3 regions of the Streptomyces sp. NPDC127108 genome follow, and region 2 is predicted to be linked to each of the others. Evidence: riboswitches for the same ligand, from Rfam matches in the RefSeq annotation. Region 2 holds a riboswitch; each other region holds the start of a gene.
The links. A riboswitch is a leader RNA that binds a small molecule or an ion and turns the genes downstream of it on or off. The one in region 2 is predicted to bind cyclic di-AMP.
Positions count from the first base shown of each region.

Region 1: linked by a shared signal. The riboswitch ahead of ACFVHO_RS22445 (transglycosylase SLT domain-containing protein) and the one ahead of ACFVHO_RS33305 (transglycosylase family protein) in region 2 are both predicted to bind cyclic di-AMP.
Region 3: linked by a shared signal. The riboswitch ahead of ACFVHO_RS37185 (M23 family metallopeptidase) and the one ahead of ACFVHO_RS33305 (transglycosylase family protein) in region 2 are both predicted to bind cyclic di-AMP.

Region 1 covers NZ_JBHXTE010000026.1:935-8,697, forward strand. Annotated here, with positions in the region: gene ACFVHO_RS22425 (GNAT family N-acetyltransferase) at 1-23, opposite strand, end outside; gene ACFVHO_RS22430 (GNAT family N-acetyltransferase) at 99-647, opposite strand; gene ACFVHO_RS22435 (TetR/AcrR family transcriptional regulator) at 736-1,338, opposite strand; gene ACFVHO_RS22440 (MBL fold metallo-hydrolase) at 1,437-2,222, shown strand; gene ACFVHO_RS22445 (transglycosylase SLT domain-containing protein) at 2,296-3,054, opposite strand; cyclic di-AMP (ydaO/yuaA leader) riboswitch at 3,059-3,257, opposite strand; gene ACFVHO_RS22450 (hypothetical protein) at 3,940-4,416, shown strand; gene ACFVHO_RS22455 (carotenoid oxygenase family protein) at 4,682-5,929, opposite strand; gene ACFVHO_RS22460 (PadR family transcriptional regulator) at 6,015-6,530, shown strand; gene ACFVHO_RS22465 (hypothetical protein) at 6,926-7,342, shown strand; gene ACFVHO_RS22470 (MerR family transcriptional regulator) at 7,629-7,763, shown strand, end outside.
Region 2 covers NZ_JBHXTE010000050.1:45,130-52,892, forward strand. Annotated here, with positions in the region: gene ACFVHO_RS33280 (SurA N-terminal domain-containing protein) at 1-287, shown strand, start outside; gene ACFVHO_RS33285 (nucleoside triphosphate pyrophosphohydrolase) at 383-1,354, shown strand; gene ACFVHO_RS33290 (sel1 repeat family protein) at 1,446-3,470, shown strand; gene ACFVHO_RS33295 (cytochrome P450) at 3,502-4,788, shown strand; gene ACFVHO_RS33300 (transglycosylase family protein) at 4,956-6,041, shown strand; cyclic di-AMP (ydaO/yuaA leader) riboswitch at 6,245-6,428, shown strand; gene ACFVHO_RS33305 (transglycosylase family protein) at 6,433-7,152, shown strand; gene eno (phosphopyruvate hydratase) at 7,540-7,763, shown strand, end outside.
Region 3 covers NZ_JBHXTE010000065.1:31,702-39,464, forward strand. Annotated here, with positions in the region: gene ACFVHO_RS37170 (GNAT family N-acetyltransferase) at 1-2,330, opposite strand, end outside; gene ACFVHO_RS37175 (HPr family phosphocarrier protein) at 2,510-2,791, shown strand; gene ACFVHO_RS37180 (GntR family transcriptional regulator) at 3,124-3,810, opposite strand; gene ACFVHO_RS37185 (M23 family metallopeptidase) at 4,118-4,945, opposite strand; cyclic di-AMP (ydaO/yuaA leader) riboswitch at 4,959-5,120, opposite strand; gene ACFVHO_RS37190 (M16 family metallopeptidase) at 5,428-6,828, opposite strand; gene ACFVHO_RS37195 (M16 family metallopeptidase) at 6,825-7,763, opposite strand, start outside.

The sequences.
Region 1 (7,763 bases), on a different contig from region 2:
GGCTCGTTCAGAACGATCGTCATGTCCCGCATCTCACACCATCGCGGCGATCGGCCACACCTGGTTTTGCTCGGCCAGTCAGATCGCCAGGACAGGCCCTAGTCCTGGCGGGCGGTTGTCGCCCCCTCGCTGTCGCCTCGTACCGACTTCTCAAGGAGCGTGAAGGACTTCGGCGTACCGCCCGGCTGTGGTTTGCCTTCCTTGTGGCCGACGACCCGGTAGCCGGAGTCGAGGTAGTAGGCGCGCAGGCGGGTGTTGCCGGACAGGCAGTCCAGGCGCACGAGTGTCCGGCCGGCGTCGGCGACGCGGCGCTCCGCGGCGTGCAGGAGATGGCCTCCGGTGCCGGACGGAACCCTGCCGTGGTCGACCATCAGCCGGTGCACGTAGCCGGCCGTGGGCGGCTGGGGTCCCCAGGCGTCCTCGTCCTGCCACCACAGCTCCCAGGCGCCGATCACCTGACCGGAGGCCTCCGCGAGCCATATCTCCCCGTGCTTCATGATCTTGCGGAAGTGGTCCGTGCCGAGTTCGCCGGGCTGCCACTGGCCGGTGACGCCTTGGGCGATCATCCAGCGGGCGGCGTCGTCACGCAGTCGGACGAGAGTGGCGAGGTCGGTGTCGTCGGCGAGGCGGAAGCGGAGATCGTTCACGCCGCGATCTTCGCACGGGCGTTCATCTGCCTTCTGCTGTGCGGGTCTTCGGCTCGGTTGTTCGACCGGCGTCCGCTCTGGCGTGTGGTCAGGTCTGGTGCAGGGCGCGTTCGATCGCGCGGCGGGCCCGGTCGGCGGCCGTCTTGTCGTGCTGGAGTTGCATGGCGGCGTTCAGCGCCAGTCCGGCGGCGACGATTTCGAACAGCGCCTGGTCGACGTCGAACCCGGCGGGAAGCTCGCCGTTGTCCACCGCCGAGGCCAGGTCCGTGCGCAGTTGGTGGCGCCAGCGTGACCAGACTTCGGCGACCGCGTCGCGGACCCGGCCGGGGCGACCGTCGTACTCGCTGAGTGCCGCGGTCATCAGGCAGCCACCGGGGAGCAGTGGAGCTTCCAGGTAGTCCACGGAGTTCGCGCACACCGCGCGCAGCCGCCGCAGGCCCGGCGGCTCGGTCAGCGTGGGCTCGACCACCTGGTGCCAGAAGTCCACGAACGCCTTGTCCAGGGTGGAGATCTGCAGCGTCTCCTTCGTGCCGAAGTGCTTGTGCACCCCCGACTTGCTCATCTCCAGCTCCTCGGCGAGACGGCCGATGGTGATGCCGTCCAGCCCTTCCTCGGAGGCGATCTCGGCGGCGCGGCTGAGGATCCGGCCCCTGGTGGCCTGTGCCTCGGCCGCTGAGCGTCGTGGTGACATGCGCCAACGATAGCGTACGCGCGTACGCTATTGATTTGGAGAACGCTCGTACGCTAAATTCCGTGTCGCTCACCGGAGCGAAGACGAAGGAGTACGAGATGCGGGTACGACGACTGGGCTGGGCCGGGCTGGAGATCGAGGCGGGCGACGGCAGGCGACTGCTGATCGACTACGTGCGGGACCTCTCACCGCTGTTCACCGGATGGAAGCCTGACAAGGGCCTGGCGGAGCCGAGCGGGAAGGCCGCCGCCGCACTGGTCACCCACCTGCACCGGGACCACACCGACGCCTCGGCCCTCGCCGACGCGCTGGTGCCGGGGGCGCCCGTGCTGCGGCCGGCACCCGGCCACGGCGACGAGACGGACAACGTGACGACGCTGCTGGCCGAGCGCGAGCTGGCCCTGCACCGGCTGGCCGCCGAGGCTGTGGACGCCTGGGCCACCCGCGACATCGGGCCGTTCCGCGTCACCGCGGTGCCCGCCGTCGACGGCCTTGGCGACCCACAGCTGAACTGGGTGGTCGAGGCCGACGGGCAGCGGGTCTTCCACGGCGGCGACACGATGTTCCACGGCTCCTGGTGGCTCGTCGCGCGCCGGTTCAGCCCGTTCGACGCGGTCTTCCTGCCCGCGAACGGCCCCGTGGTCGACGCACCGCACCTGCAGCCGCCGAGCCCGTTGCCCGCCGCGATGGACCCGGAGCAGGCCGCCGCGGCAGCGGAGATCCTCGACGCCCGGTACGCGGTGCCGATCCACTACGAGCCGGAACAGCCCGACAAGATCGCGGGCTACACCGAAGTCCTCGACCCGGAGAACGAGTTCCGCGCGCACGCCGGGCCGCGCGCACGCGTCCTGGCCGTGGGGGAGTGGCTGGACCTGGCCACATGATCGGAAGCCCGGCGAGGCAGGGCTGCGCCCCGGTTCAGAGGAAGGCGCGCGGCAGGCGAGGCGGGACGGGGGCCTAGTAGGGGCCGTTGACGTTGTCGATCGAGCCGTAGCGGTCGGCCGCGTAGTTGCAGGCGGCGGTGATGTTGGCGACGGGGTCGAAGCTGTCCATCGACGTGCCGGGCAGGCGGTAGGCGGCGAAGGTCGGGTCGATGACCTGCAGGAGGCCCTTGGACGGGGTTCCCGCGGCGGCGTTGGAGTCCCAGTTGTTGGTGGCCAGCGGGTTGCCTGAGGACTCGCGCATGATGTTGCGGTGGATGCCCTCGTAGGAGGCGGGGATGCCGTGCTGGGCCAGGATGTCGAGCGACTCCTTGATCCAGCCGTCGAGGTCGTTGGTGTACGCCTTCGGGGCCGGGGCGGCGGCGGGCTCGGCGGCGAGCGTGCCGTCACGCTCGGAGCGGTCCGCCCGCCCGTCGGCGGTGTCCGGCTTCTGCGCGGGCTTGGCAGGGTTCTTGCCGCCGAGGGTGAGCTTGAGGCCGGGGCGGATCATCCCCGGGTCGTCGCCCAGAACGCTCCGGTTGTCCTGGTAGAGCTTCTTCCAGCCGCCGCTCACGGAGTGCTCGCGGGCGATCGTGGAAAGAGAGTCACCCGCGGCGACCACATAGGTCTTGGGCGCCGCGGCGGGCTGGGCGGCCGTGCCGGCCTGTGCGGCGGCGGTGGCGTCGGCCGCGCCGAGCACCGGGAGCGCGAGCACGGCCCCGCCGGTGCCCGCGACGGCGATGCCCCGGGCGAGCGGGCTGGACTTGGGGCGGCGGTGCTTTCCCCTTGCAGGCATGACGAATTCCTCTCCGTCGCCTGCGAGGTGAGCTGTCGGGTTCGGACGGGAGATGTCCGGCCGCACATGCGAGTGCGACTTCACCCCGAGCCGTTCCGGAATCCGGACCGGCGTCTTACCTGGGTCCCCCGCTCCTGCCATGCGAAGTGAGTGAGTGGGTGGGAGTGTTTCCGGACAGCGGCAGGATTCGGCGTTCCATCCGGATTGACGGCGACGTTAAGCGAGAAAACGCGGACGGAACAAGACCGGAAATCAAACGGGAAATCAGCGAAGCTCATCCCGGAGATCCACAACCTCTCGCACGCTTTGATCAAAAACCCCAACTTTCTTTGCGTGGAACGGAAGTGCGTTCCACGACTCCCGGCGGGGCGCAGCCGCCCCCGGCCGACCGGCGTGACCCATTTCACTGAATGGAGTGCGGGCCGGAACGTGTCTCGACGGCGCAGCAGAGCGTGCTATTCCGCCCAAGTGCCACACAATGCAGGGAGCACTTCGTGTACGCCATCAATGGCGCGAGAAAGTGAATTCCGGAGCAAAGTCGGACAAACCCTAAAGGTCTGCTTGGTCGCACACCGCTGCTGGTGAGCTGGCAAGGACGCTGATGCCTGCAGCTGGAGCCTTACGCCCACGAGGCCAAGATCTAGCCGTTCGCCCCGGACGCCCACGCTCCTAGGGGCGCCCGCAAGCAGCACCGGCGACCGCGCGTAGCCAGTTTGTCTACCGGCACGAACGGGGGCTGTGAGAAAACCGGCCGTCCGCTGAAATGCCTGAGGCACGGCCTGAACCACCCGCTGCCGACGAGGGCGGGGGTGTGCGCAGTGGCGCCGTGACTCAGCTTCAACTCACGGACGGAGAAACCGTCATGAAGCGAACGGAGAACTTCTCATGAAGCGCAAGATCGCCAAGACACTCGGCACATTGTCGCTGGCGGCGACAACTGTACTGAGTGCAGCCGCAACTGCTCCTGCCGCGGCCCGAGGTGGTACGCCCACCCCGGATCTGGCATTCGCTACTCCGGTTTCTGCAGTAGACACCGAGACACCGGAAACCGACATCCAGGCGAACAGGGGTGCCAATGCGGGAATCAGCAACTCGTGGGGATTCGTCAAGTTCTACCACCGGGGCGACGTGTGGCACATCTACGACGCGGACGCCGACGGATACTGCGTCGTGCAGCACGTGAGGTGGCGTCAGGACGGGCGCTACCGGGCGTACTACCGCCGTGCGTGCGGCAAAGGGACCAATAAATCAGGTGTGTTCAATATCCGTGAGGGAAAGCGGGTCAGGCTGAGTATCTGCCTGGCCCGCAAGGGGCATCCGATCGCCAGGTGCAGCAGCGGCCACGCCTACGGCAGGGCCTGATCGGACCCGCGCCCAAAGACCGTCCCGTAACTGCCCCGGCAGGGGCGGCCCAGGGGGCAGCCCGTGGTGAGACGGCCGACGCGTCGGCACTGCGAGCCCCGCAGGTGCAGTTCATGGACGCTTCGTATGACGACCTGTGGCCCGGTCGGCGGCGTGCGGCCGGGAATTCCCCGGCAGCGTGAGTGAGCGGCCGACGTCGGGGGAGTGGTGAACACCGCGCATGCCGTGACGGGTGCTGCCGCTGTGCTCCCCCCCGGGGGGGGGCTCAGTCCGCGATCCAGTTGCCGTGGAACCCTTCCGGCACGCGGGCGGGGAGGTGCACCGTCGCCACCGGTTTCCGCAGGTCGGTGGCGTCCAGGATCACCAGATCGCTTCCGTCGCGTGCGCGGTCGTAGACGTACGCGATGAGCCAGTTCGGGGGCGCGAACACGGCTTCGGAGGGACGATATCCCTCGCCGGGCTCGAACGCGGTCGAACCGCCCGCGTGGAGGTCGTACCGCACGATCGCGTCGCGCCCGGTGACGTGGCCGTACCGGACATCGAGGCCCGCGAACCGGTCGTCGATGCGCGGGAATTCAACCGGGCGGTCGTCGATCTGCTCCTCGCGGACACCTCCCGTACGCAGGTCGATCGTCCACCGCCACAGGACCGAGGGCGACTCCAGGGCCTCGCTCCACGACAGCCGGGGATGCCGCACCGCGTGCAGCACGATCGCGTCCCCCGCGTCGTGTGCGTTGAGCGTGTGGAGCACGACGCACGGGTCGATCGGGAACCAGCGCACCCGGGCGCGCGGGTCGTGCCGTGGCAGCACACCGATCCGCGCCTGGAAGCCCTCGTCCCATTCGTAGGGCATGCCGGGACCGGGAGCGAACACCATCGGCATTTCCAGGAACACCACGTGACGGCTGGTGATCGCGAAGTCGTGCATCATCGTGGGGCCTTGTACGTCGATCGACCGCGACAGCACCAACTCGCCGCGTGCGTCCGCACGGTGGTAGGTCAGATACGGCTCCTGCCAGTCGTAGCCGAAGAAGTGCAGCTCGCCGGTCTCCGGGCAGATCTTCGGGTGCGCGGTCATCGCCGTGGTGAGCTTGCCGTTGAAGTCGTAGGGCCCGACGGTCTCCAGTTCGTGCGTCACCTCGTACGGCAGCGCGCTCTCGACGAGCGCGAGGGTCTTCCCGGCATGGTTCACGACATGCGTGTTCGCCACCGACGCCGTCCGGTCCGCCGTGCCGTCCTCCCGGTACTCCTGGACCGCCGGGTCCTCGAAGCTGCGGGTGCGGACCCAGCGGTTGCGGTACCAGGCGGCCCGCCCGTTCTCCAGCCGGACCCCGTGGATCATCCCGTCACCGACGAACCAGTGCGCGGACTCCTCGCGCGGGTTCGGCCCGTTGCGCAGGTACCAGCCGTTCAGCTCGGGCGGTATCGCCCCGGTGACGGGCAGGTCGTACGCGGTCAGCTCGTCGTGGACGGAGGCGTAGTTCCCCTTGAGATGGAAGGTGGTCGTAGCCATGGGACCTCCTGACATGTCAATGTTGACATGTCAAAACTAGAAGGTCTGGATTCGACCTGTCAACAATGGAAGGTAGAGTTCACGCATGAGCCTTCGACATGCCGTCCTCGGCCTGCTGTCCGAGGAGCCCGGCAGCGGCTGGGACCTGATGCAGAAGTTCGACAACTCGCTTCGCCACGCGTGGGCGGCCACCCAGAGCCAGGTCTACGGCGAGCTGGCCAAGCTCGCCGACACGGGACTGATCGCAGTGATCGAGGAGGGACCGCGGGGCCGGAAGGTCTACGAGATCACCGAGGACGGCCGCGTCGAACTGCGGCGCTGGATGATCGACGTGGCACCTCGCCCCCGACGCGACGACCTGATCCTGCGCGTGTTCTTCCTCAACGCCATCAGCCCGGCCGAGGCCCGCGAGTTCTTGGGTCACATCGCGAAGGCGGCCGACGAACGGCACGAGGAGCTGCGCGAGGTGCGCGACCAGACCGACTGGAGCGACGACGCGCTGTCGGTCTACGGCGCGTTGGCGCTGGAGTGGGGCCTCCGCTTCGAGGCCATGCACCGGGACTGGGCCGAGTGGGCCCGGACGAAGCTGGTGGAGCAATAGCCGAGCACGGGAATGGTCACGAGTTTCCGCAGCGCCGCGCATGACAGCAGGCCGATCATGCTCACCGCCCTGGCGGCCGCCGACCGGCGCGCAAGAAGCTGAGAACCCGTCCTTGAACCTCTCGGGTGAGGCTCGTGAGGTGGGTGCGCATCTTCCACCTGGACCAAGTCCGATTCCTTCTTGCGAGGTGGTCTTGCGCGCGCAACTGGTACGCGGAGAATCGCAGGATGGACGCAGGTACCGCAGCGGTTATGGGCGCTCTAGCTGGTTCCGTTGGGACGATCGGAGCCTCCTTCACCATCGGGCGGGCTCAGCGTGAAGGCGCACGGATAGCAGCTCGCTCTGAGCATCGCCGAGCCCGCATAGAGTCCCGCCACAGCAGCTATAGGTCCTTGATGATTGCAGCGGTGGCCGTGTTCACCCATGCCCGTGACCTGCCAGAGGTGGCGGAAGACGCACTAGGAGTCATCACTCCCGAATTTGCTGCCGACTGCGAACGCCTACGCGATCATTACGGCGCTGTTCGCATCGAGGTGTCCCTCGCTGGCCCTGCGATGGTGTCGAAAGTCGCCTTGGAATTGGAGGATCACGTGTACCGCCTGGCAATAGCAGCGCGCTCCGTTGCCGATGGTGCTGCGGACCCATCTGAGGAAGTTCGTCGAACAGCGCTGGAGAGGGCTCGTACGGCATATTTGCAAATGAACTATATGAGTGACTCGATGCTTCGCCTCACCGAGCTAACCCGTCTCGCTCTCGAGGATGATGGAAGCAACCGAAGGCTTCGCGAGAAGCCCGATTTGAACCGCCCGTAGCCGTCTCAGACGGCTCCAACGGGTCCTCCGGCGCAGCGAACGATGGCAAGCCGGGTGGCGGCTCGTCGACGACGGCCAGGGCAAGGTCCACAACATCGTCGAGTCACGAGCCGCACGAAGGGCTTGAATCGTCAGCACGCCAGTCGCGGGGTTCATGTGCAAGACCTTTCCAGGTTCAAGGACAGGTTCTGAGAGCTGGGCTTGAGGCTGCCGCAGCGGAAGCCTCTACCGTCCTGAGCAGGGCCGGAGATTCCGGCCCGGTGAAGCACGCGTGAGGGAGGCGGCGATGGCCTGGCCGATCGCGGAGGTCGCCCGGATGTCGGGCGTGACGGCCCGGACACTACGGCACTACGACGAGATCGACCTGCTGCCGCCGGCCTGGATCGGGGCGAACGGCCACCGCTACTACGAGGAGCGTCAA
Region 2 (7,763 bases):
AGGCGGGCTGGCTCCAGCAGTACAGCGTCGCGCCCGAACACCTCGACGACAGCATCCGCACGGAGATCGAGGCGCAGAAGCTCGCCCGCGAACTCGGCGCCGACATGAACGCCCAGGACGGCCAGAACACCTTCTGGGCCACGCTGTCCAAGACCTCCAAGAAGCTCGACGTCGACCTCAACCCGAGGTACGGCACCTGGGACGTCAAGACCAGCAAGCGCGCCGACCTGCGCACGCCGTGGGTGCGCGAGGTGTCGGGCGGCGGCTCGGCGCGGACCGAGGTCTAGCGGCCGGGCCGGGCCCGGCCGGGGCGGTGACCAGGGGCCCCAACGCTCCTGTCGCCGATGGCGGCATTGTCAGTGGCGTGGGTTACGTTCGAGGCGTGAACGAGATCGAGACCGGCCGAGTCGTGCTGCTCACCACCAGCCACCGCGTCGCCCCCGGCCTGCTGTCCTGGACGGCCTGGCGGCTGCTGCACGACGCCGACGAGGTTTTGTGCGCCGACGCCGCCCACCCGCAACTGCCGTATCTCCGCGAGGCGGGCGTCGAGGTCAAGCAGGCCTCGCCGACCGCCGAGGAGCTGGTGCGCGCGTGCTCCGGCGGCCGCACGGTCCTGGTGATCGCCACGGCCGAGGGCGACCGCCCCCTCACCGACGGCCTGGCGCGGCTCGCGGGCTCGGGCCGGGTCGCGATGCCGGACCTGGAGCTGCTCCCCGGTTCGTACGACCTGCCGGGCGCCCGCCTCCTCGACCTCGTCCAGGTCATGGACCGCATCCGCGCCGAATGCCCCTGGTCGTCCCGCCAGACCCACCGGAGCCTCGCGAAGTACGGCATCGAGGAGGCGTACGAACTGGTCGAGGCCATCGAGGACGGCGACGCGGACGAACTCCGCGAGGAACTGGGCGACGTCCTGCTCCAGGTCGTCTTCCACGCGCGCATCGCCGAGGAGGCGGCCGACGACGAGGAGCGCTTCTCCGTCGACGACGTGGCCGCCGGCATCGTCGAGAAGCTCATCCACCGCCACCCGCACGTCTTCGGCGAGGACACGGCGGCCACGCCGGAAGAGGTCAAGGCGCACTGGCTGCGCACCAAGGCGGTGGAGAAGCAGCGCGACTCCGTCACCGACGGCATCCCCCTCGGCCAGCCCGGCCTGGCCCTTGCCGCGAAGCTGTCCTCCCGAGCCCGCACGGCAGGCCTGGAGGTCCCGCTCCCGACGGGGGAGGGCATCGGCTACGAACTGCTCGCGATGGCCGTCCGCGCGGAGGCCGAGGGCACGGACCCGGAGGCGGCACTGCGGGCGGCGGCCCGCGCCTACCGCGACGCCGTACGCGACGCCGAGGCGCCCGGCGCTTAGTACGGTTGCTTCCTGGGAGCGTTCGGGGCTCACTCGGCGTCGCTGAACTCGACGCGACCGAACGGGAGTTGCGGCCCGAGGAGGCGATGGTGTGGCGTTGGTGCAGTGCCCGAAGTGCGATTCCCTGCTGAAGGCGAGAAGCGACCAGTTCTGCTCCGTGTGCGGGTACGACACCAGCGTGCCGGTGTGTACCCCGCTGCCGGTCGGGCCGCCCCCGGACCGGCCGCCGCCCGTCGTGCCGCCGGTGATCCAGGTGGCCCTGACGCGGAACAGCGTCACCGGCGGCTCGGCGGGCTCGGTGATCCAGGCAGGCACCATCGCGGGCGACGTCACCGTCCACACCACCGTCGCCCGCGGACCGGCCGCGGCCGACGACTGGCCCCGCGCCGGCCAACTGCGGCGCCTCTGGTTCGGCGTGCGGCCCACGAGCCGCTTCGGGGACGAGGAGAGCCTGACGCCGTACGTGCGGCGGGACTGCGACGCACAGCTCCGCGCCCTCGTCACGCGGGGCCTGCGGGAGGGCGGCCTGGTCGTCGTCACGGGCGGCCCGCTGTCCGGCAAGACGATGACGGCGGCCTGGGCGGCGCTGAACACGGGCACCGACTCCGAGCCGCGTGTGCACGCCCCGCACCCCGGCGCGGACCTGCGGGACATCACGTCCGGGCGGCACGGCGACACCGACCACCACATCCTCTGGCTCGACGAGTTGGAGGGCCACCTGGGCCCCCACGGCCTCACCACGGCACTGCTCTCCCGGCTCACCCACGAACGCGTGCTCGTCCTCGCCACCATGACCGACACGGCGTACGACGAGCACCGCTTCGGCGGCGGCCCCGCGGCCCGCGTCCTGAGCGGCGCCCACACCGTCGAGCTGAGCCGCCGCTGGAGCGACGCGGAACTGACACGGCTCGCACAGGCCGACGACCCGCGCCTCACCGACGCCGCGAAGTGGCGCGGCGGCCGGGGGGTCACCGAATACCTCGCCCTGGGTCCGGAGCTGTGGGACGAGTGGCGCAGGGCGCGGCGGCCGCAGGCGCATCCGCGCGGGCATCTGCTGGTGCGGGCTGCCGTGGATCTGGCCCGGTGCGGGCTGCGGCAGGACGTCCCGATGGCGCTGCTGCGGGCGGTGCACACGCTGTACCCGGAGTACGAGGCCGACCACCCGTACACCACGTCCGTCGTGGAGACCGAGTCGCTGGAGGACGCCCTGGCCTGGGCCACCCGGCCCCGGTACGAGGCGACGGGCCTGCTCGTCCCCGGGGCGGCGGAGGGCACGTACCGGGCGTACGGCTCCCTCGTCGCGGACGCCGTCCGCTCGGGCGCGCTCGGGGCGGTGCTGGACGAGGTGTGGGCCCAGGCGTGCACGATGGCGGCCGGGCAGGGCCTCGATGTCGCGCCGTTGGCCGAGGCGTGCCGCGCCGCCCTGGCGCCCCGCGCGGCCGAGGGCGACATCGCCGCGTACGTCGTCCTCGGCATCGCCACCGAGTACTCGGGCGACGTGTCGGAGGCGGAAGGCTGGTACCGCAAGGCCGCCGACCGGGGGCACACCGGAGCCTGCAACCAGCTGGGCCACATCCTCGCGGGCCGGGGCGCCGCCGTCGAGGCGATCCACTACCTGGAACAGGCCGCGGCGGACGGCCGCCAGGACGCGTACATCACGCTCGGCAAGCTGCACCGCGACCGCGCCCGGCACTGGCTCACCGAGGGGGCCGAGGCCGGTGACCCGCAGGCGGCGTTCCATCTGGCCGAGCTGATACTGCGGCCGGGCCGGGTGGAGCGGTCCGTCCGCTGGTACCGCGCGGCGGCCGAGGCAGGGGACCGCGACGCGGCCTTCGCCCTGAACGTCCTGCGGGTCGGGATCACGCTGCCCCCCGAGGCCGTGCAGCCCTCCGGGACCGGGCAGCCTTCCGGGACCGAGCAGCCCTCCGGGACCGAGGACCCGGCCGAGACCGACGAGCCCGCGGAGCCCACGGCCCAAGCCCGGCCCGTGCCCGAGAGGCCACGCAGGAAGGTCCCGCCGCCCCTCCGGCGGTTCGGCCTTCCCGCCCCTCCCGCCCCTCCCGCCCCTCCCGCCCCTCCGCCCGGACGCCGCCCCACCCCGCCCGCCTCCCCCTGACCCGCCCCCGCCCCCCGTATACGGTCGACCCATGCACGACAAGGCCCCGTCCGCCTGCCCCCACGGCACCCCGGCCCCGCCGGGGACCCCCGCCCCGGACCTCTTCACCTGGGAGTTCGCGAGCAACCCCTACCCCGCGTACGCCTGGCTCCGCGAGCACGCCCCCGTGCACCGGACGGAACTCCCCAGCGGAGTGGAGGCCTGGCTGGTCACCCGCTACGCGGACGCCCGGCAGGCGCTCGCCGACCAGCGCCTCAGCAAGAACCCGGCGCACCACGACGAGCCCGCGCACGCGAAGGGCAAGACGGGCATCCCGGGCGAGCGCAAGGCCGAGCTGATGACGCATCTGCTCAACATCGACCCGCCGGACCACACCCGCCTGCGCCGCCTGGTGTCGAAGGCGTTCACCCCGCGCCGGGTGGCCGAGTTCGCGCCCCGCGTGCAGGAGCTGACGGACCAGCTCATCGATCGGTTCGCCCAGGAAGGCACCGCCGACCTCATCCACGAGTTCGCCTTCCCGCTCCCCATCTATGCCATTTGCGACCTGCTCGGCGTGCCCCGCGAGGACCAGGACGACTTCCGGGACTGGGCGGGCATGATGATCCGGCACGGGGGAGGGCCCCGGGGCGGGGTCGCGCGGTCGGTGAAGAAGATGCGCGGCTATCTCGCGGACCTCATCCACCGCAAGCGGGCCGAGCCGGGCGACGACCTGATCTCCGGCCTCATCCGCGCCTCCGACCACGGCGAGCACCTCACCGAGAACGAGGCCGCCGCGATGGCGTTCATCCTTCTCTTCGCCGGGTTCGAGACGACCGTCAACCTCATCGGGAACGGCACGTACGCGCTGCTGACCCACCCCGAGCAGCGCGAGCGGCTGCAACGGTCCCTCGCCGCGGGGGAGACCGCGCTCCTGGAGACCGGCGTCGAGGAGCTGCTCCGCTTCGACGGGCCCGTGGAACTGGCCACCTGGCGCTTCGCCACCGAGCCGCTGCGGATCGGCGGCCAGGACATCGCCGCGGGCGACCCCGTCCTCGTCGTCCTCGCCGCCGCCGACCGCGACCCGGCCCGCTTCCCCGACCCCGACCTCCTCGACCTGTCCCGGGCCGACAACCAGCACCTCGGATACGGCCACGGCATCCACTACTGCCTCGGCGCCCCGCTGGCCCGCCTGGAGGGCCAGACGGCGCTCGCGACGCTGCTCCGCAGGCTGCCCGACCTGCAACTCGCCGTCGATCCCGAGGAGTTGAGGTGGCGCGGCGGGCTCATCATGCGTGGCCTGCGGACCTTGCCGGTGACGTTCACGCCGCCCGGCCGCTGACGGGGGAGCGGCGCGTGCCTGACGTACCGTCAAGACTGTGACTTTCACGTGATCTGCGCTGCATCGACTTGTGACTGACGTTCGACTGCGGCTACGTTCACGACGGCTCGGCACCCCTCGGCACCACGTGTCGCAGCTGTTCTTGTCGTCGCTCGAAAGGCACGTGCATGCTCTCCGGCCAAGGCCGTCACCGCCGTCCCCGCCAGGCCCCGGCGATCGTCGTCGCGGCGGGCGTCACCGGATCCGCCATCGCCATCCCGCTGCTCGGCGCCACGGGCGCGCACGCCGCCGACGCCACGACGTGGGACAAGGTCGCGGAGTGCGAGAGCGGCGGCGCGTGGAGCGCCAAGGGCGACGGGTACTACGGCGGTCTGCAGCTGACGCAGGAGACCTGGGAGAGCTACGGCGGCCTCGCCTACGCGCCGAGCGCCGACCAGGCGAGCCGCTCCCAGCAGATCGCCGTCGCCGACAAGATCCTGGCCGACCAGGGCCCCGCCGCGTGGCCGAACTGCGGCCCGGCCGCGGGCCTCAGCAAGGGCGGCGAGGCCGCCGACGTCGACCCGGGCCTCCCGGTCACGCCGTCCGAGCCCTCGGAGCCGTCCGACGGCTCCAAGGACTCGCGGGACTCCAAGGACTCCAAGGACGACGGGAAGAGCGGCGAGAAGGGCGGCAAGGACGCCGAGGACTCCGCCGACGCGAGCGACGAGGGCGCCACGGGCAAGGAAACCGGCAAACACCGCAAGCCCGACAATAGCGACTCGGCCGACGAGCGTGACGAACGCGACAAGGGCGGGCAGAAGGGCGAGAAGGGTGCGGGCGAGGACGGCAAGTCCGGCGACCGCGACACCACTTCGCCCGACGCCGGGTCCGAGGCGGGCCGCGAGCCGTCCGGCGCCGACGACTCCGCGGACGGCTCCGAGGACTCCTCGTCCGAGTCTCCGTCCGGCCGCCACCGCGGCTCCAGCGCCGACGAGGCCGACGGGGCACAGCAGGGTGGCGCGGGCTCCGCGGGCCGCCACGCGTCGCGTGGTGAAGGGCGCGACTCGCGTGACGCCGCCGACCCCGCGGACACCTACACGGTCCGCTCCGGCGACAACCTCTCGCAGATCGCCGACCGGCACGACCTTGACGGCGGCTGGTCCACTCTCTACGCCGAGAACAAGCGGACCGTTGGCGGTGACCCGGATCTCATCCTCCCCGGTCAGCGACTTGACCTGAGGGAGCGCCAGGCCGCCGAAGCGGACCGGAAGTAGGCATACCGGGGCGGAAGTTGGCCGGCGGTTCGGGGTGAATGTCCGGTTTAAAGACGGTGAGAGGCAAGTGAGAGATGGGTCTCAGAAGCCCTGATCGTCTTTGAAATTCCGGTGATTGCCTGTCTACGGTCGTGACCGCTCGCCACAGCGGGCCCCGCCGGTCGGTACGCCGAATCCTGCCAACGGCCGGACGGGAACAGTCGTCGCTTCGAGCGCCGAAGGCAGGAGCGGGGGACCCAAGGTAAGCGCCGGGCCCACGCGTTGAGCGGCCAGCGGCCGCGCGACGCGCAGGACCGGCTAGGGGTGAAGTCGTACGGAAGCCGTACGGCCGGGCACTCACCCGCCCGAACCCGACAGCTCACCTCGCAGGCGTCGGTGAGGGGATCACTCCATGCTGCTTTCCGGCAAGGGCAAGCACCGTCGTCCGTCCAAGGCCACCCGTGCGGCCGCCGTCGTCGGTGTCACCGGCGCCGCCGTCGCCGCCCCGCTGATGGCCGCGGGCACCGCGAACGCCGCCACCGTCGACCAGTGGGACCGGGTCGCCCAGTGCGAGTCCGGCGGCGACTGGTCCATCAACACCGGCAACGGCTACTACGGCGGCGTGCAGTTCTCCGCCTCCACCTGGGCCGCCTACGGCGGTACGAAGTACGCGGCCACCGCCGACAAGGCCTCCAAGGCCCAGCAGATCGAGATCGCCGAGAAGGTCCTCGCGGGCCAGGGCAAGGGTGCCTGGCCGAGCTGTGGCGTGGGCCTCACCAGCGCCCCGTACAACGGCGGCGGTGCCGAGAAGCCGCAGCAGCAGCCCCAGCAGCAGGCCAAGCCCCAGCAGCAGCCGCAGCAGCAGGCTCAGCCGCAGCAGCAGGCCAAGCCGCAGCCGAAGCCGCAGCAGGCCGCCCCGCAGACCGAGTCGAAGAAGACCGTCCAGACCCCGACCGGCAAGGTCGTGAAGAAGGGCGACGGCGAGTACAAGGTCAAGACGGGCGACACCCTGTCCAAGATCGCCGACGAGCACGACGTCAAGGGCGGCTGGCACAAGGTGTACAAGCTCAACGGCGACATCATCTCCGACGCCGACATGATCTACCCGGGCCAGCAGCTGCACCTCAGCTGAGCCTGAGCCCGACCCGCGCCCTGTCCGGCCCGTCCGGACAGGGCCCCCGCTCCGCCCCGCGGAGCGCCCCCGTCCCCACGGGTCTCCCTCGCCCCGGTGCGCGTATCCCCCGTACGCACCGGGGCGAGGTGCTGTCCGGGGCGGTCCCGCCGGTCCCGGAGTACGCCCAGGGCGAAGCTACCGGCCGGTAAGAACCTGTGGTTCCGTCCGGATTCCCAGGGAATTGGCCCGATGGCCGTCCCACGGGGCGGGCGGTCGGCTGGCCGAAGCTCCCGGGCCCGTTAGGCTCAGGAGACGCAGGGCCGATGAAGACCATGCAAGCCATGCGCAAGCCCGCGCCCCCAGTGGTGCACGCCATGCGCCCCTAGCGTCACATCCCAGAAGGAGATGCTCGTGCCGTCCATCGACGTCGTCGTAGCCCGGGAAATCCTGGACTCCCGAGGCAACCCCACGGTCGAGGTCGAGGTCGGCCTCGACGACGGGTCCACCGGCCGCGCCGCGGTCCCGTCCGGCGCCTCCACCGGTGCCTTCGAGGCCATCGAACTGCGTGACGGAGACGCCAACCGCTACGGCGGCAAGGGCGTCGAGAAGGCCGTCCTCGCCGTCATCGA
Region 3 (7,763 bases), on a different contig from region 2:
AGGGCACGGACGGCGCGCTCGGCCGCGGGGTAGGCGGGGATGCGGTGGTGGGGTGGCGGGTCTGCCCGGGGGGTGGGGGGCGGCGGTTCGGCCGGGGACGAGGGCGGCGGGGACGGGGGCGAGGACGGTGGGGGTGGCGGTGGCACGCCGGGCCCGGCTTGGGGGCGCGGGGGGTCGGTGGGGCGGGGAGGGTGGGGCGGGGGTGTCGGTGCCCCGTGGTCCGCAGGGTGGGTGGGGTTCGGCTGGTGGGCCGTGGTCCCCAGGTGGGCCGTATCCCCCGCGTGGGTCGGTCCCGCCGGGCTGACTGTGTCCCCCGGGTGGGCCGCCTCCGCCGGGCGAGCTGTGTCCCTCGGGTGGGCCGCCTCCGCCTGGCCCGACTGGCCCGCCTGCTCCGCGATCGCCGCCCCGCGCGGCCCCGTGCTCGCCGCGGCGGACAGGGCCTTCGCGAGGCCTCCCAGCTCGACGTGGACGACCGTGACCGGCTTCGTGGGGCAGCTCGCGGCGGCGGCGCGCAGGGCGGCCGCCAGGGACTTGTCCTCGCCCTGGCGGGTGGACTCGCCGAGGGACGGGATGACGGTGACGACGACCGCGTCACAGCCGTCGTCGGCCAGCGCGGCGGCGAGGGCGGTGCGGAAGTCGTCCGGGGACGCGGAGGTCGTCAGGTCGAGGGGCGGCAGCGGTCGCAGGCCTTCGGCGACGCAGGCGTCGTACGTGAGCAGGCCGAGCGACTCGGAGTTGCCGAGGATGGCGACGCGGGGTCCGGCGGGCAGCGGTTGCCCGGCGAGGAGCAGTCCGGCGTCGACGAGTTCGGTGACGGTGTCCACGCGGATCACCCCGGCCTGCCGCAGGAGCGCCGACACGGTGGCGTGCGGGAGGCGGGTGGCGGCGCCCGCGTGGCCGGTCGGCGCGATGCCGCTGTGCCGGGCGCCCTGGACGACGACGAGGGGTTTCACGGCGGCGGTGCGGCGGGCGAGGCGGGTGAACTTCCGGGGGTTGCCGATGGATTCGAGGTACATCAGGGCGACGTCGGTGTCCGGGTCGTCGTACCAGTACTGGAGGACGTCGTTGCCGGAGACGTCCGCGCGGTTGCCGGTGCTGACGCACGTGGACAGGCCCCACAGGCCCGAGCCGCGGCGGTGCAGCCGGGACAGGAGAGCGATGCCGATGGCGCCCGACTGGGTGAACAGGCCGAGGCGTCCTGCGGGCGGCAGGTCCGGGGCCAGGGAGGCGTTGAGGCGGGTCTCCGGAGAGGTGTTGATGACTCCGAAGGCGTTGGGTCCGATGATGCGCATCCCGTAGGAGCGTGCTTGGCGGACGAGTTCACGCTGCCGCTCGCGTCCCTCGGGGCCGCTCTCGGCGTATCCGGCGGAGATGACGACGAGCCCCTGGACGCCGTGTTCGCCGCAGTCGGCGACGGCCTGGGGGACGCGTTCGGCGGGGACGGCGACGACGGCGAGGTCGACGGGTTCGGCGATGTCGCGCACGGAGCGGTGGGCGGGCACGCCGTCGATGTCGCCGGCCCCTTCGGGGAGGGCGCTGTTCACGGCGTACAGGCGGCCCGTGAAACCCGCTCCCAGGACATTGCGCAGAATGCCGCGGCCGACGCCGTCCGGGGAGCGGCCCACGCCGATGACGGCGACGGAGCCGGGCGCGAGGAGGCGCTGCACGGAGCGGGCCTCGGCGCGCTGTTCACGGGCGCGCTGGACGGCGAGGGAGCGGTCGGTGGGTTCCAGGTCGAGTTCGAGGCGTACGACGCCGTCCTCGAAGCTGCGCTGCTGCTGGTAGCCGGCGTCCGTGAAGACCTTGACCATCTTGGTGTTGGCGGGCAGGACCTCGGCGGCGAAGCGGCGGATGCCGCGCTCGCGGGCGACGGCCGCGATGTGTTCGAGGAGCGCGGAGGCGACGCCACGGCCCTGGTGGGCGTCCTGGACTAGGAAGGCGACCTCGGCCTCGTCGGCCGGCGCGGACGCGGGGCGGCCCTGGGCGTCGATGCGGTCGAAGCGGACGGTCGCGATGAACTCGCCGCCCACGGTGGCCGCGAGGCCCACGCGGTCGACGTGGTCGTGGTGGGTGAAGCGGTGCACGTCCTTGGCGGACAGGCGGGGGTAGGGCGCGAAGAAGCGGTAGTACTTCGACTCGTCGGAGACCTGCTCGAAGAAGCTGACCAGGCGGTCCGCGTCCGCGGCGGTGATGGGCCTGATCCGGGCGGTGCCTCCGTCCCGCAGCACCACGTCGGCCTCCCAGTGGGAGGGGTAGGGGTGCTGGTCCGCCGGGGCGGGCGCGGCGCTGTCCGACGAGGTCTGCGCTGGGCCGTCCGCCGGGGTCTGCATGGGGCCAGGGTACGGGTCGCGCGGCCGCCCGGGCCGGGGCAGTGTAGGAGTGGTCGAAGGGTGACCGGGTAAGGGACGTACGTCCGTGGCGGGTGGTGACGGACGTCCGGCAAGAGCATTCGGGTCGGCATGAGATAGTGGTCTAGACAAGTGTGAGACACCTGGAAGGGCAGCAACACATGGCTGAGCGCCGCGTCAACGTCGGCTGGGCCGAGGGCCTCCACGCCCGGCCCGCCTCCATCTTCGTCCGTGCGGCCACGGCCGCCGGCGTCCCCGTGACGATCGCCAAGGCCGGCGGCAGCCCGGTCAACGCCGCCTCCATGCTCGGGGTGCTCGGTCTGGGTGCGCAGGGCGGCGAGGAGATCGTGCTCGCTTCGGACGCCGAGGGTGCGGATGCCGCCCTCGACCGCCTGGCGAAGCTGGTCGCCGAAGGGCTCGAGGAGCTTCCCGAGACCGTCTAGTGCGCCTGGCGCTCTGTACGCGGAGAACGCCGCCCGGCACATTCACGAAGGGTCCGTCCTGAATTCAGGACGGACCCTTTGCGTATCCGGCGCGCGTCTCTTCACGCGCCCCTTCGCGCACCTCTTTCGCGCACCTCTTGTTCTCTTGTTCGCGCGTCTCGTCGCATTCTTCGCGCGTCTAGCCGCACGCCTGATGACGCATATGAGGTCGCACGCCTGGCCGTGCATTCGGTCGCACACCTCACACGTATTCGGCGCGTACTCGAATCCGAAATGCAGGCAGCGAAAAATTCCGTCCGCGAACACGTATCTCTTTGTATACGGCGCCGCCGTTAATTCCGGACGCTCACCGTGTTGACGGCATGTTGCGAATCCCTCACACGTCCGGCGCGGGGGCCGATCCGCGGCCGGTGCGCCGCGGGGGTCCGTTCCGCGTGCAGCAGGGTGAGCGTACGGGCCCGCTCGGCGTCGCCGCGGGCCACGGCGTCGACAACGGCGGCGCGCTCGGACCAGGTCTGTGCGGGGGCGGCCTGGGGCTCCGTGACGTACATCCAGGCGATCTTGTGGCGGAGCTGGGTGAGCAGGGTGATCAGGCCGGGGCTCGATGAGGCCTGTGTGAGCGTCTCGTGGAACCAGCCGTCGAGCGAGCGGAGGTCCTCGGCACCGCCGCGCCGGGAGCGCTCCTTGCCGAGCCGGACGAGCCCGCGCAGGACCTTCAGATGGGCGTCGGTGCGGCGCTGGGCGGCGCGGGCGGCCGCCAGGGGCTCCAGGAGCGCACGGATCTCCAGGAGGTCGGCGGCGTCCTGCTCGGTGGGCTCGGCGACGCAGGCGCCCGCGTGCCTGCGGGTCACGACGAAGCCCTCGGCCTCCAGCGTGCGCAGCGCCTCGCGCACGGGGACGCGGGAGACGCCGTAGCGGCGGGCGAGCAGTTCCTCGGTGAGGCGCGTGCCGCGTTCGTAGACACCGGAGACGATGTCGTCCCGGATGGCCGTGCATACCGAGTGCGCGGGAATGCGCATGACGGACCTCCGCTTTAATGCCCGCGAAACGCGTTGGTCGACGCGTCGGCCGACGCGTCGAATGGCGCTCGTTCAACGACTCCATGGACCCTGCCGCCATGAACTCTATTGCAGAAGGCCGGATTTTCCGACGGGAGGCCGGAATCCATGGATATCTTTTGGCCAAAAGGGCGCGCATACGCATGAAAGCCCCGGCTCGGGTGAGCCGGGGCTTTCATGCGTCCGGGAGGGTCCCGGCATCAGGATTCAGACGTTGATGTCGGGATTCGGACGTCGGCGTCGGGATTCGGACGCCCCACGTCGGGGATCAGACGTTGACGCCGTGCGAGCGCAGGTACGCCACGGGGTCGATGTCGGAGCCGTAGTCCGCGCCGGTCCGGGCCTCGAAGTGCAGGTGCGGGCCGCTGGAGTTGCCCGTCGAACCGGAGAGGCCGATCTGCTGGCCCGGGGTGACCGTCTGGCCGACCGTGACGCTGAGGGACGACATGTGGCCGTACTGCGTGTACGTGCCGTCGTTGTGGCGGATCACGACGTTGTTGCCGTAGGCGCCGCCCCAGCCGGCCTCGACGACGGTGCCCGCGGCGACCGCCTGGACCTGGGTGCCGGACGCGGCGTGGAAGTCGACGCCGGTGTGGCTGCCGGAGGACCACATGGCCCCGCCGGTCTTGTAGCCGGTGGAGACGTAGCTGCCGTCGATCGGCGAGACGTAGGAGCCGAGGCGCTTGCGCTCGGCCTCGCGGGCGGCGCGCTCCTTGGCCTCGCGCTCCTTCTGGGCCTTCACCTTCGCGGCGGCCTCGGCCTTCCGCTTGGCCTCGGCGGCCTTGCGCTTGGCCTCTGCGGCATCGGCGCGGGCCTCGGCCTCGGCCTTCTTCTGCGCGGCGGCCTCGACGGCGGCGTGCTTCTGCGCGGCGGCCTGGGCGTCGATCTCGCCGGCCAGGGAGTCGCCGACGGAGATGGACTGGGTGAGGCCGGTGTGCGCGTACTCCGCGGAGCTGCCTTCGGCGGCGAGGGCCGGCGCGGCCAGGCCCGAGATGACTCCGGTGGTGGTGAGCGCGGCGACGCCCGCGGCGCTGGCGGTCGTACGCGAGATGCGGCTCGGACGGCGGTGCTTGCCGGTCGGGCGGGTGAACGCCATGAAGCGGCTGATCCTTTCCTTCCTTCTCGCCTACCGGGTTAGCTGACGGGTTCGGAGCAGGAAGGTCTCCTACGGGCTCCTCGCCTCGCGGCAAGGGGTCCGATTCACCCCAGGGGACGTGTGGGTCCCCGGCTCCCCTGGCTCGCGCCGTACGGGGACTCGGCGATGGCTGTCCGGTGCCGCGGACGCGGCGTACTGCCTGACGGACAGCCGGACCGACGCTAAACGCCTCATCTTTCAATCGACAAACGAATCAGGCCTTTTGTAGCGCACGCCACAGGCCAGACGAGCAACCTCCATGTCAATTCGGACATATGGCGGCATGCAGGGACCCCAGTGGCTTCCTGAGCCGCTGGGGTCCCTGTTCCCACGAGGCGTTGATGCCGCTATGTCCAGCTTTACGTCAGCAGCTCGCCGCGGCCTGTACGCCGCCTTGGACGCCGCCGGAACATCGCCGCATCGCCGCCGGCCGATCCCGGCAATCAGCCGGTGACCACCGTCACTTCACCGATGCCGAGCGCCTTGACGGGCTCCTCGATCTGCGCGGCGTCGCCCACGAGGACCGTCACGAGCCGGTCGTCCGGGAAGGCGCTCACGACGGCCGCGGTGGCCTCCACGGTGCCCGTCTGCGCCAACTGGCGGTACAGGTGGGCCTGGAAGTCGTCCGGCAGGTGCTGCTCGACCTGGTCGGCGAGGGTGGCGGCGACGGCCGCCGCCGTCTCGTACTTCAGCGGGGCGACGCCGACCAGGTTCTGCACGGCGACATCGCGCTCGGGGTCGGTCAGGCCCTCCGCGGCGAGCGTGCGCAGGACCTTCCACAGGTCGTCGAGGGCCGGGCCCGTGTTGGGGGTGTCCACGGAGCCGCTGATGGCGAGCATCGCGGCGCCCGTGGCCCCCTCCGGGGACGTGGGGGCGGCGGAGCGCAGCACCTGGGCGAAGGCACGCACTCCGTAGGTGTAGCCCTTCTCCTCGCGCAGGACGCGGTCCAGGCGCGAGGTGAGGGTGCCGCCCAGGCAGTACGTACCGAGGACCTGCGCGGACCACACGCGGTCGTGCCGGTCCGGGCCGACGCGGCCGATGAGCAGCTGCGTCTGGACGGCGCCGGGGCGGTCCACGATGACGACGCGGCCGCGGTCGTCGGCGGTCACCGGGGGCACCGGGCGCGGCTCGGCCGTCCCGCCGGTCCAGGCGCCGAGGGTGTCGGCGAGGACGGTGTCCAGGTCGATGCCGGTGAGGTCGCCGACCACGACGGCGGTGGCCGTGGCGGGGCGGACGTGCCTTTCGTAGAAGGCGCGTACGGCCGCGGAGTCGATGGCGGAGACCGTCTCCTCCGTGCCCTGGCGCGGGCGCGACATGCGCGCGGACGCCGGGAAGAGCTCCTTGGAGAGCTCCTTGGCGGCGCGGCGCGCCGGGTTGGCGGCCTCGTGCGGGATCTCGTCCAGGCGGTTGCGGACCAGGCGCTCGACCTCGCTGTCGGCGAACGCGGGCGCGCGCAGGGCGTCGGCGAGCAGGCCGAGGGCCTTGGGCAGCCGGGACACGGGCACTTCCAGGGAGACCCGGACGCCGGGGTGGTCGGCATGCGCGTCGAGCGTGGCGCCGCAGCGGTCGAGCTCGGCGGCGAACTCCTCCGCGGAGTGCTTGTCGGTGCCTTCGGAGAAGGCCCTCGCCATGATCGTGGCGACGCCGTCCAGGCCCTTCGGCTCGGCGTCCAGGGGGGCGTCGAGGTGGATCTCCACGGCGACGAGCTGCTGGCCGGGACGGTCGCAGCGCAGCACGGTGAGGCCGTTGCCGAGCGCGCCGCGCTCGGGGGCCGGGAAGGCCCAGGGCCTGGCGGTGCCCGCCTGGGGCTGCGGGTGGAACTGCATCGTTGCGGCCTCGGTCACTTCGCCGTCTCCTCGTCTTCCTCGTCGGTGCCGGCGGCGTCTTCGGGGCTGGTGTCGTCCACGCCCTCGGGGGCGGTGGGTTCGTACACGAGCACCGCGCGGTTGTCGGGGCGCAGGCGGGCCTTGGCGACCTCCTGGACCTCCTCGGCGGTGATGTCGAGGACGCGCTGGACGGCGGTGAGGGCGAGCTGGGGGTCGCCGAACAGGACGGCGTACCGGCACAGTTCGTCGGCGCGGCCCGCGACCGTGCCGAGCCGGTCCAGCCATTCGCGCTCCAACTGGGCCTGGGCGCGCTCCATCTCCTCCGGCGTGGGGCCCTCCGCGGCGAACCGGGCCAGCTCCTCGTCGACGGCGGCCTCGATGACGGGGACCTCCACGTCGCCGGACGTCTTCACGTCCAGCCAGCCCAGGGAGGGCGCCCCGGCAAGGCGCAGCAGGCCGAACCCGGCGGTGACGGCGGTGCGGTCACGGCGCACGAGGCGGTTGTAGAGGCGCGAGGACTCGCCGCTGCCGAGGACCGTGAGCGCCAGGTCGGCGGCGTCGCTCGCGCGCGTGCCGTCCTCCGGGAGGCGGTAGGCGGCCATGAGGGCGCGCGCGGGGACCTCCTCCTCGACGACCTCGCGCAGCTCCTTGCCGATGCGCTCGGGCAGCGAGCCGTCGCGCGGGGGCTGCTTGCCGTCGTGCGAGGGGATGGAGCCGAAGTACTTCTCGACCCAGGCGAGCGTCTGCTCGGGGTCGATGTCGCCGACTACGGAGAGGACCGCGTTGTTGGGCGCGTAGTACGTACGGAAGAACTCCCGCGCGTCCTCGAGGGTGGCCGCGTCCAGGTCGGCCATGGAGCCGATGGGCGTGTGGTGGTAGGGGTGGCCCTCGGGGTAGGAGAGGGCGGTCAGCTTCTCGAAGGCCGTGCCGTACGGAACGTTGTCGTAGCGCTG